3 regions of the Saccharopolyspora karakumensis genome follow, and region 2 is predicted to be linked to each of the others. Evidence: riboswitches for the same ligand, from Rfam matches in the RefSeq annotation. Region 2 holds a riboswitch; each other region holds the start of a gene.

Region 1 (3,223 bases), on a different contig from region 2:
GGTCGCAGCGAGCCGGTCGCGGTCCAGGCCGTCGGCGGTGACGTGCCGGGCGAGGTTCACCGACCCCAGGTTGCACACCGCGACCTCGTCGGCGGCGGTGTTCAGGGTGATCTCGGTGCACAGGTTCGACGAGTGCACCACGCCGGTGTGCTGCTGCGGCGAGCGCAGGTTGCACGGGTCCTTGAAGGTGATCCACGGGTGCCCCGTCTCGAACAGCATGGTCAGCATCCGCCGCCACAGCTCCACCGCCCGCACCCGCCGGAACACGCGGATCTCGCCGCGATCGGCCGCCGCCTCGTAGTCCCGGTAGCGCTCGGCGAACGCCGAGCCGTAGAGCTCGTGCAGTTCGGGCGTCTCATCCGGGGAGAACAGCGTCCAGGGCTCGTCGGCCTCGACGCGGCGCAGGAACTCGTCGGGCACCCAGTTCGCGGTGTTCATGTCGTGGGTGCGCCTGCGGTCGTCGCCGGTGTTCTTGCGCAGGTCCAGGAATTCCTCGACATCGATGTGCCAGGTCTCCAGGTACGCGCACACCGCGCCCTTGCGCTTGCCGCCCTGGTTGACCGCCACCGCCGTGTCGTTGGCGATCTTCAGGAACGGCACCACCCCCTGCGACTCGCCGTTGGTGCCGTGGATGTGGGCGCCGATGCCGCGCACCGGTGTCCAGTCGTTGCCCAGCCCGCCCGAGTACTTGGCCAGCAGCGCGTTGTTGCGGTAGGAGCTGAAGATCGACTGGAGGTCGTCGTCCACAGTGGTCAGGAAGCACGACGACAGCTGCGGGCGGGTCGTGCCGGAGTTGAACAGCGTCGGCGTCGAGCACATGAAGTCGAACGACGACAGCAGCCGGTAGAACTCGATGGCACGCGCGTCGCGGTCGTCCTCGCGCAGCGCGAGGCCCATCGCCACCCGCATGAAGAACGCCTGCGGCAGCTCGAAGCGGACGCCGTCGTGGTGCAGGAAGTACCGGTCGTAGAGGGTCTGCAGCCCCAGGAAGTCGAAGGCGAGATCGCGCTCGGCCTCCAGCGCCGCGCCCAGCCGGGACAGGTCGAAGCGGGCCAGCTCCGGGTCGAGCCGGCCCAGCTCGATGCCCCTCCGCACGTAGTCGGTGAAGTAGGAGGCGTAGCGGTCGCGCATCTGCTCCTGGTCGGTCTGCTGCGGCGCACCGGCCAGGTGGCTCAGCGCTTCGCCGCGCAGCTTGTCCAGCAGCAGCCGGGCGGTGACCAGGGAGTAGTTCGGCTCGGACTCCACCAGCGTGCGCGCCGACATGATCAGCGCCTCGCCGAGTTCGGCGTCGCCGATGCCGGGGTAGACGTTGCGCTCGACCTCGGCGAGCACCGCCGACGGGTCCACGTCGGCGAGTCCCGCGCAGGACTGCTCGACCACAGTGGACACGCGGCCGCCGGTGAGCGGGATGGGTTCGGACAGTGCGGTGTCGGTCACCGGGACTCTCTCCTCGCGAGCTCGGAAGGAATGCCCGGAACCGGCGGCAGCACGCGAGGACGCGACGGAAGCGAAGACCATCGCATGTCCGCGTGGACCCTCCCGCGAGGTCCCGGACGGCGCGCACGGGCGTGCGCGCGCCGATGGCAGGTCTTCGGACTCACGGGCGTCCGGTCTCGTCTGCAAGACCGGTCCTACTGGCCGTCGCTTCCCGGACGCGTGGCATCCAGTGCGTGATGACGGCGGTCGTTCCCGTTCACCGCTGCGGGGCAGTCCCGGATTCGCACCGGGTTCCCTGTTGCCACACCGGACCCGCGCGGGCCCGGTGAACCACCAGCGAGCGACACTCTACATCTTGGGTCTGACTCGTCCACCGACACCAACATGGGCGTGTCGACGGGAGAAATGAGTCACTTCCCGAACCACGTCGACAGGTGGGGGAGGAGGTCCTGCTGATCGTCTCCGACCCACGCCACGTGACCGTCCGGGCGCAGCAGGACGGCGGGCAGGTCGAGCTCGTCGCCGACGCCGACGTGATCGACCCGGTCGTCTCAGCCGTCGACCGAGAGCTCGCCGGTCCGGTCGAGCAGCAGTCCGCGCCCGGCTCGCATCAGCTCGTAGAGGCGACCCGGCCCGAGCTCGACATCGCGCATGCGCCTGCCGACCAGGTCGTGCTCCCCGCCGAAGTCGTAGCGCACGTCGAGCGCGATGATCTTCTCGGTCAGGTGCCGGTTGACCTCGTCGAAGTCCATCAGCTCCGACACCAGCCGCCGCACCGCCCGCGCGCCCGGGTCGGTGGCCATCAGCTGCATCTGCGCGCGCGTGTTGTCCAGGACGGCGGCGGCCACCGGGTGCCGTTCGTCCTGGTAGCTGTCGAGCAGGTCCGCCGGTGCCCACCCGGCGATCTCCGCGGCGAGCTTCCAGCCGAGGTTGAACGCGTCTTGGAGACCGAGGTTGAGCCCCTGGCCGCCGACCGGCGGGTGGATGTGCGCGGCATCGCCCGCGAGCAGCGCGCGACCCGAGCGGTAGCGCTCGGCCTGCCGGGTCGCGTCGCCGATGCGGGCGAGGCGGCGAGGGGAGTGCGCGCCGAAGTCGGTGCCCGCGATCGCCTCCAGCCGACCGGTGAGCTCCTCGAGTGTCGGCGGCGTCGAACGGTCCTGGGCCACACCGGCGGCGGGCACGACGACCCGGCACCACTCGCCGTCGAGAGGGCCGACGCCGAAGCGCTTCTGGGTCTTGCGGACCTCGTCGGTCACCGCGGCCATCGTCTCCGGTGACGCGGTCACCTTCATCTCGCCGAGCAAGGTGTCCACTCTGGACGGTTCGCCGGGGAACCCGATGCCGCACAGCTTGCGGACGGTGCTGCGACCGCCATCGCAACCGACGAGGTAGTGCGCCCGCAACCGCGAGCCGTCCGCGAGCTCGGCGGTCACCCCGTCCTCGTCCTGATCGAGCCCGACCAGCTCGCAGCCCCGCCGGACGTCAACTCCCAGCTCCGCGGCTCGCTCGGCCAGCAGCCGCTCGGTCGTGGTCTGCGGGATGCCCAGCACGTAGCCGTGCGCGGTGTCCAGCCGCACGGGCGCGGGCTTGGAGACGGCGGCGAAGAACCCTCCGAGCGGGTACTTCGTCCCTTCGGCCAGGAACCGCTCCAGCATGCCCCGCTGGTCCAGGACCTCGATGCTGCGCACGTGCAGACCCAACGCCCGCACGAAGTCCGTGGGCTCCGCGGCCTTGTCCACCACGACCACGCCCACCCCGTGCAGCCGCAGCTCCGCCGCCAGCATCA
Region 2 (3,223 bases):
TCCAGCAACCGGGCGCGGAACGACTGCCCGGCGCCGACGGGGGCGCGTTCGGAGTCGCCGCCACCGGGCTGCTGGTCCTGCTCCTCGCCGCCTCCGCCGCCGGTGGGACCGGTGGGCTCGTCCTGCGGTTCGCCGCCGCCACCGGGACCGCCGTCGGGCCCTCCGTCGGGGTCGTCGTCGGGGTCTTCCGGCGGCTGGTCCTCGGCCTGCTCGGCGGCGTCGGAGAGGGCCTGCTGCAGCTGGTCCTCGGCCATGCCGGGTTCGTCGAACGGGTCGCGGCGGCGCCGGTGCGGCAGGGCCAGGCGGGCGGCGGCTTCGACGTCCTCCTCGGTGACGGCGTCGGCGCCGCGCCAGGCGGCGTGGGCGATGGCGGTGCGCGCCAGCACCAGGTCGGCGCGCATGCCGTCGACGTCGAAGGCCGCGCACAGCGCGGAGATCCGGCGGAGTTCGGAGTCGGGCAGCACGACGTCCTCGACCCGGGCACGGGCGGCGCGGATGTGCTCGGCGAGCTCGGCGTCGGCATCGGCCCAGTGGGCGGCGAACCCGGCGGGGTCGGCTTCGAAGGCGAGCCGGCGGCGGACGACCTCGGTGCGGGTGCCGACCTCGCGGGAGGCGGCGACCTGCACGGTGAGCCCGAAGCGGTCGAGCAGCTGCGGCCGGAGCTCGCCTTCCTCCGGGTTCATGGTGCCGACCAGCAGGAACGACGCGGCGTGCGAGACGGACACGCCGTCGCGCTCGACGTGGGCGCGACCCATGGCGGCGGCGTCGAGCAGCAGGTCCACGAGGTGGTCGTGCAGCAGGTTGACCTCGTCGACGTAGAGCACGCCGCGGTGCGCTCCGGCGAGCAGGCCGGGTTGGAAGGCGCGAACGCCCTCGGTCAGGGCGCGTTCGAGGTCGAGCGAGCCGATGAGCCGGTCCTCGGTGGCGCCGACGGGCAGTTCGACGAGCTGCGCGGGCCGCCGGGTCGCGGTGGGGCCGTGCGGCGCGTCGGGGCACTGCGGGTCGGGCGCGGCGGGATCGCAGCCGAAGCGGCAGTCGTCGACGACGTCCAGCGTCGGCAGCAGCGAGGCGAGGGCGCGCACGACGGTCGACTTGGCCGTGCCCTTCTCGCCGCGCACCAGAACACCGCCGATGCGCGGGTGCACCGCGTTGAGCAGCAGCGCGAGCCGCAGGTCGTCGTGGCCGACCACGGCGGAGAAGGGGAAGCGAGGGGCAGCGGACATGCCGGTGTGGTTCCTTCCTCGGGGTGCGGACGCCCCGCTGTCGGGAACAAGGGGCCGCAGTGTCCTGACTCCCGGATCGTCACGTCCCTCCGGCCTTCCCAGGTCACCCCGGTGGCTCGCGCGGGAGGTCCGCTCCCCGGTCACAGTGGCGCCGACCGTGCCGGACTCGCACCGGCTTCCTGCCAACACCCCTTGCAAACGGATTCACCGACATCGTCCCAGACGTCGATCAAGCGCCCAACCATCCGGCGCCACAACTCACATTCGGCGACCGGCGGCAACACCCGCGCGGCGGGGTTCGCGTCGCATCTCGACGTGCGGGATGCCGTCTTCGAGGTACTCGTCCCCGGCCTCGACGAAGCCGAAGGAGGCGTAGAAGTCCTTGGCGTAGGCCTGGGCGGACAGCACGGCGGGCGAGTTCTGCACCTCGGCGACGGCGGCGCGCATCAGCTTGCGGCCGATGCCCAGACCCCGGGCGCTCTTGGCGGTGCAGACGCGGCCGATGCGGTAGGTGCCGTCGGGGTCTTCCAGCAGCCGCAGGTATCCGAGCACGTAGTCGTCGGCGGAGTCGACCCAGAAGTGGCGGGTGGAGTCCTCCAGGTCACGCCCGTCGAGCTCGGGGTACGGGCATTCCTGCTCGACGACGAAGACGTCGACCCGCAGCCGCAGCATCCGGTAGAAGTCGGAGGCGTCGAGGTCTGCGGTGTAGGCGCGTTGCACGGCGGTCGCGAGCGGCTGAAGGGTCACCCTTACCTGGATATCACAGGACTTCCCGGTTTCCCGCACTCGCCAGCGGCGGGAGTTGTGCAGACCACTCGCCCACCGCTCACATCGGGTAGTTCGACAGCCTGGTGTAGACGCCGGGCGTGCCGGGACGACCGCAGCCGGTGCCGTAGGACACCACGCCGATGAGCCGCCCACCTGCGACGATCGGCCCACCGGAGTCGCCGGCGCAGGCGTCGCGCCCGCCTTCGGGGTACCCGGCGCAGAACATGCTGCGCGGGTCGTAGTTCGGGTAGGCCGAGCGGCAGGCGTCGTCGGCTGCGACGGGCACCTCGACCGAGCGCAGGGTGTCCGAGTTCGGGCCGTTCTCGCTGGTCCGGCCCCATCCGTAGACGCGGGCCGTGGTGCCCGGCTCGTACGGCGCGGTCTCGCCGGGCGCGACCACGGGAAGCGGGCGCTGCGGCAGCGGAGCGCTGAGCTTGAGGACGGCGAGGTCGTCGCCGGTGGTGAAGTCCTCGTAACCCGGGTGCACCCACACGTCGTCGACCTCGGCTTCGCTGCCCTGCGAGCTGCGCAGGTCGGTGCGCCCGGCGATCACGCGGACGTCCTCGGGCGAGCGTTCGGCCCCGGTGAGCGGATCGTGCGCGCAGTGCGCGGCGGTGACGACCTCGCCCGCGCGGATCAGGGTGCCGCCGCAGAACTGGTTGCCGTACCGGTCGGTCAGCGCGACCACCCAGGGCGCGTCGTCGGTGGTGCTGCCCGAGCCGCCGAGGATCCGGGACTGCGGCTGGTCGTCCCCGGTGATCGCCGGGGACGCGTGGGCGGCGGGGCTCGCGCCCGCAAGAGCGGTGACCGCTCCGGCGATGGCGAGCGCGCGCAGCGCACGGGTCTTGTCGGCGATTCCCTGTTCGTCGCGGCCCAAAGTCGGTGCCTCCAGCTGTCGCGGTCATCGGCGGAGCGGACACACCGTAATCACCCGCACACCGAAACATCACGAGTCGCAACTCACAGCATCCCAGGAAAGTTTTTCGTTAAACTCGACTACGGAAGCAAATCCTTTCGCGAATGTCGCCGTTGACAGTCGCGCCTCCATCCCAGGGCATCGCGAAACCGGGGTACCTCCACCACCGGCATCCGCCGATCTCACCTGTCCGGATGACGAGAAGAACCTGATCAAGCGATGCGGCAGTGCGTGCTGCCGAAGTGGAGAGGAATTCGCCGTGCTCCTGGACCCGACGCCGTTGCCCGCCTTCCTGCTGGCGAGCGCGGTCGTGATC
Region 3 (3,223 bases), on a different contig from region 2:
CAGATCGCCGCGAGCACCGCGCGCGGCAGCCGCAGCTGCCAGACGATGCCCTGCCCGATCCGCGACACGTCGGTGTCGCCCAGGCCCAGCCGCGCGCCCACCACCCCGGCCACGTCGGTCACCGACAGGGGAGCCGGGCCGAGCGTGACCGCCACGGCGATCGACAGCAGCAGCAGCGGAATCCCGGCCAGCACGATCAGCGAGGAGGGCAGGCGTCCGGTCCTCACCGCCGCTCCAGCTCGGCCAACCTGTCGGCGAGCCGCTCGATGCCGGTGATCGTGCGCATGCTGATGTTCATCTCGGTGCCGGTCATGCTCATCCACCGGCCCTCGCCCACGGCGGGCAGCCGTGACATCGCGGGGTCGGTGCGCAGGAATTCCTGCTTGGCGGCGAGGGAATCGCCTTCGCCGTCGCGGGTGAGGTCGCCGAGCACCAGCAGGTCGGGGTCGCGGGCGAGCACGTCCTCCCACGACACCTGCGGCCACATCGAGCGCACGTCGTCGTAGGCGTTGCGCACCCCGAGGGTGCGGGTCATGATCGCCGGCGCGCCGGTCGAGCCCGCCACGTAAGGGGATTCGGTGCGGGCGAACCAGAACAGCACCGAGGTGTCCCGGTGGGGAACGGCCTTGCGCTGGGCGTCGGCCACCCGCTGCCGCAGCTGCGCCACCAGCGCCTCGCCGCGCTGCGGGACGTCGAAGATCGTGGCGATCTCCTGCACCTCCCGGTAGATGTCGTCGAGCTCGACCGGCTCGGCGAGCGGCGCCTCCTCGGGAAAGCAGTTGGAGGGCGAGAGGTAGGTGGGGACCCCCAGCTCGGCGAAGCGCTCCCGCGAGGCCACGCCCTCGTCGGTGAACACCGCCTGGTAGGCGCCCAGCACCACGTCGGGCTCGGCGGCCAGCACCGATTCGAACGACGGGTTGTTGTCGGAAAGCCGCGGTACCCGGGCGTTCTCGGCGGCCAGCGCCGGATCGACCGGATCGGTCCAGGTCGCGGTGCCCACCATCCGGTCCGCCAGGCCCAGCGCCAGCATGATCTCGGTGGTCGACTGGTTGAGGCTCACGGCGCGGCGCGGTGGTTCGGACACCGAGACGTGCCCGTCGCAGTTGGGCAGCGACACCCGAGGCGGAGCCGACTCCGTCGCGGGTGCGTTGCAGGCGGCGAGTGCGGTGGCGCAGAGCAGCATCAAGCCCGTGCGCGTCCAGCGTAAGAACACGTTGTGCGGAAATCCTCACCCCAGGCCCATGCGCGAGACCTGGTCGGCCGATTCCCGGAGCCGGGTGCGGATCCGGGGAGCCGGCAGGTCTTCGGGCTCGGGCTCCACCGGGCGAGCCGCCTTCCCGGATCGAGTGCGATCCAGTGGCTCGGGCTCGCCCGTCACCCCTACCGCTGCGCGTCAGCTCCGGCTTCCGACCGGATTCCCATCGGCCACACGTGGCGCGACCGGCTCGCGATCGAGTCTAACCGGCCGGGGTGACGTCGATCCGGCGGCCGTTGCGCCGGATCGCCTCGACGTCGCGTGCTGCGGGGTGGCATCGCCGGTGACCAGTGATGACGCTGTGCGGAGGCCCGGTTCGCTCCGGAAAGATCCGGGTCAAGAAGGATCCACTGTGGACTACTGGTGCGTGCCGCCGTCGACGCGGATCTCGGTGCCGGTGATGAAGGCGCCGTCGTCGGAGGCGAGCATCGCGACCACCCCGGCCACGTGCTCCGGCGGTGCGAATCCGCTGCCGAGGGCGGGGGAGAGCTTGGTGAACAGGTCCCAGTCGGTGTCGGCGGGCAGCCCGTCCGCGGTGGTCTCGGTGATGCCGCTGCGAATCGCGCCGGGCACCAGCGAGACGGCGCGCAGGCCCTGCTTGGCGTACTCCAGGGCGATGCTGTGGGTGAACGACTGGATGCCGCCCTTGCTCGCGGCGTAGGCGGCCATGTACGGGTGGGCGAAGTTGGCCGAGGTCGAGCTGAAGTTGATCACCACCCCGCCTCCGGCCTCCAGCAGCGCGGGCAACGCGGCGCGGGTGACCAGGAAGGTGCCCGTGAGGTTGACCGCGAGGATCCGGTTCCACAGCTCCAGCGAGCACTCGTGCGTGTGCGCGCTGCGCAGCATTCCCGCCGCGTTGACCAGCACGTCCAACCCGCCCAGCTGCTCGGCCGCGGCCGGCACCGTCGCGTCGACGGCGTCCTCCTGGGAGATGTCCAGGGGCAGGGTGCCCAGTCGGTCGCAGGTGCCGGCGTCGGCCGCGCGCCGCGAGGTCTCCTTCAGTCCGGCCTCGTCGATGTCGGTGGTCAGCACCCTGGCCCCCTCGTCGAGCAGGCGCAGCACGCTGGCCTGCCCGATCCCCGACGCTCCACCTGTCACGAGCACGCGCTTGCCGTTGAGCCTGTCCATCGCGATCGCGTCCTTCCGCACCCTCGAACGCCCCGACCGGGCCTTCGTGAGGCTCAACGCACGACCGGGCCGGAAGTTGCTCATGAACCGAGGGTGAGCAGTCGATCGTCCGGTGTGGACGAATGTGACGAACGTCGGTCACAGCGGGTAGATCTCGGGCTGGACTCCACACGGAGCGTTAGTTAGGTTAGGCGCACTTAACTCACTGCGAGGTGTGGAAATGCGCTGGATGCGGACCCTGGGGCTGATCATGGCAGTCCTGCTGGGAATCGCCCTGGCCGGCTGCGGCGCGGCCGGTCCCGAGAACGACGCGCCTGCCGCCGGATCGGCGGACGGCCAGTTCCCGGTCACCATCGAGACCGCGTTCGGTGACGTCACCGTTCCGGAGCGTCCCCAGCGGGTCGTCGCGCTGGGCTGGGGCGACGCCGAAACCGCGCTGAGCCTCGGGGTGCAGCCCGTCGGCGCCGCCGACTGGCTGCCGGTGGGCGGCGACGGCGTCCCGCCGTGGATCCCCGCCGACAAGCGCTACGCCACGCCGCCGAAGATGCTCGGCACCATGGAGGTCGACATGGAGGCCGTCGCGGCGCTCCAGCCCGACCTGGTCCTCGACACCCGCGCCAGCGGCGACAAGGAGCGCTACAACCTGCTCAACCGGCTCGGCGTTCCGGTGGTGAGCATCCCGCCGGGCGGCGAGAGCTACCTGACCACCTGGGACCAGCAGCTGGACATGGTCGGCAAGGCGCTGGGCAAGTCCGCCGAAGCCGCGCAGCAGAAGGCCGACCTGGAGGCGAAGTTCCAGCAGGCCGCCGCCGCGCACCCGCAGTTCGCGGGCAAGACCGT

Evidence for each region. Region 2 has a riboswitch for cobalamin ahead of E1202_RS18320 (putative cobaltochelatase). Riboswitches for the same ligand answer to the same signal wherever they lie in the genome.
Region 1: linked by a shared signal. The riboswitch ahead of E1202_RS18050 (ribonucleoside-diphosphate reductase subunit alpha) and the one ahead of E1202_RS18320 (putative cobaltochelatase) in region 2 are both predicted to bind cobalamin.
Region 3: linked by a shared signal. The riboswitch ahead of E1202_RS12725 (ABC transporter substrate-binding protein) and the one ahead of E1202_RS18320 (putative cobaltochelatase) in region 2 are both predicted to bind cobalamin.

What each region holds. Positions count from the first base shown of each region.
Region 1 is NZ_SMLA01000027.1:33,244-36,466, forward strand. Features, by position in the region: gene E1202_RS18050 (ribonucleoside-diphosphate reductase subunit alpha) at 1-1,518, opposite strand, end outside; cobalamin riboswitch at 1,566-1,787, opposite strand; partial or broken gene rox (rifampin monooxygenase) at 1,848-3,223, opposite strand, start outside.
Region 2 is NZ_SMLA01000028.1:11,003-14,225, forward strand. Features, by position in the region: gene E1202_RS18320 (putative cobaltochelatase) at 1-1,223, opposite strand, end outside; cobalamin riboswitch at 1,259-1,431, opposite strand; gene E1202_RS18325 (GNAT family N-acetyltransferase) at 1,482-1,970, opposite strand; gene E1202_RS18330 (S1 family peptidase) at 2,050-2,868, opposite strand; gene E1202_RS18335 (LysE family translocator) at 3,167-3,223, shown strand, end outside.
Region 3 is NZ_SMLA01000014.1:110,390-113,612, reverse strand. Features, by position in the region: gene E1202_RS12730 (FecCD family ABC transporter permease) at 1-227, opposite strand, end outside; gene E1202_RS12725 (ABC transporter substrate-binding protein) at 224-1,213, opposite strand; cobalamin riboswitch at 1,279-1,460, opposite strand; gene E1202_RS12720 (SDR family NAD(P)-dependent oxidoreductase) at 1,613-2,383, opposite strand; gene E1202_RS12715 (iron-siderophore ABC transporter substrate-binding protein) at 2,604-3,223, shown strand, end outside.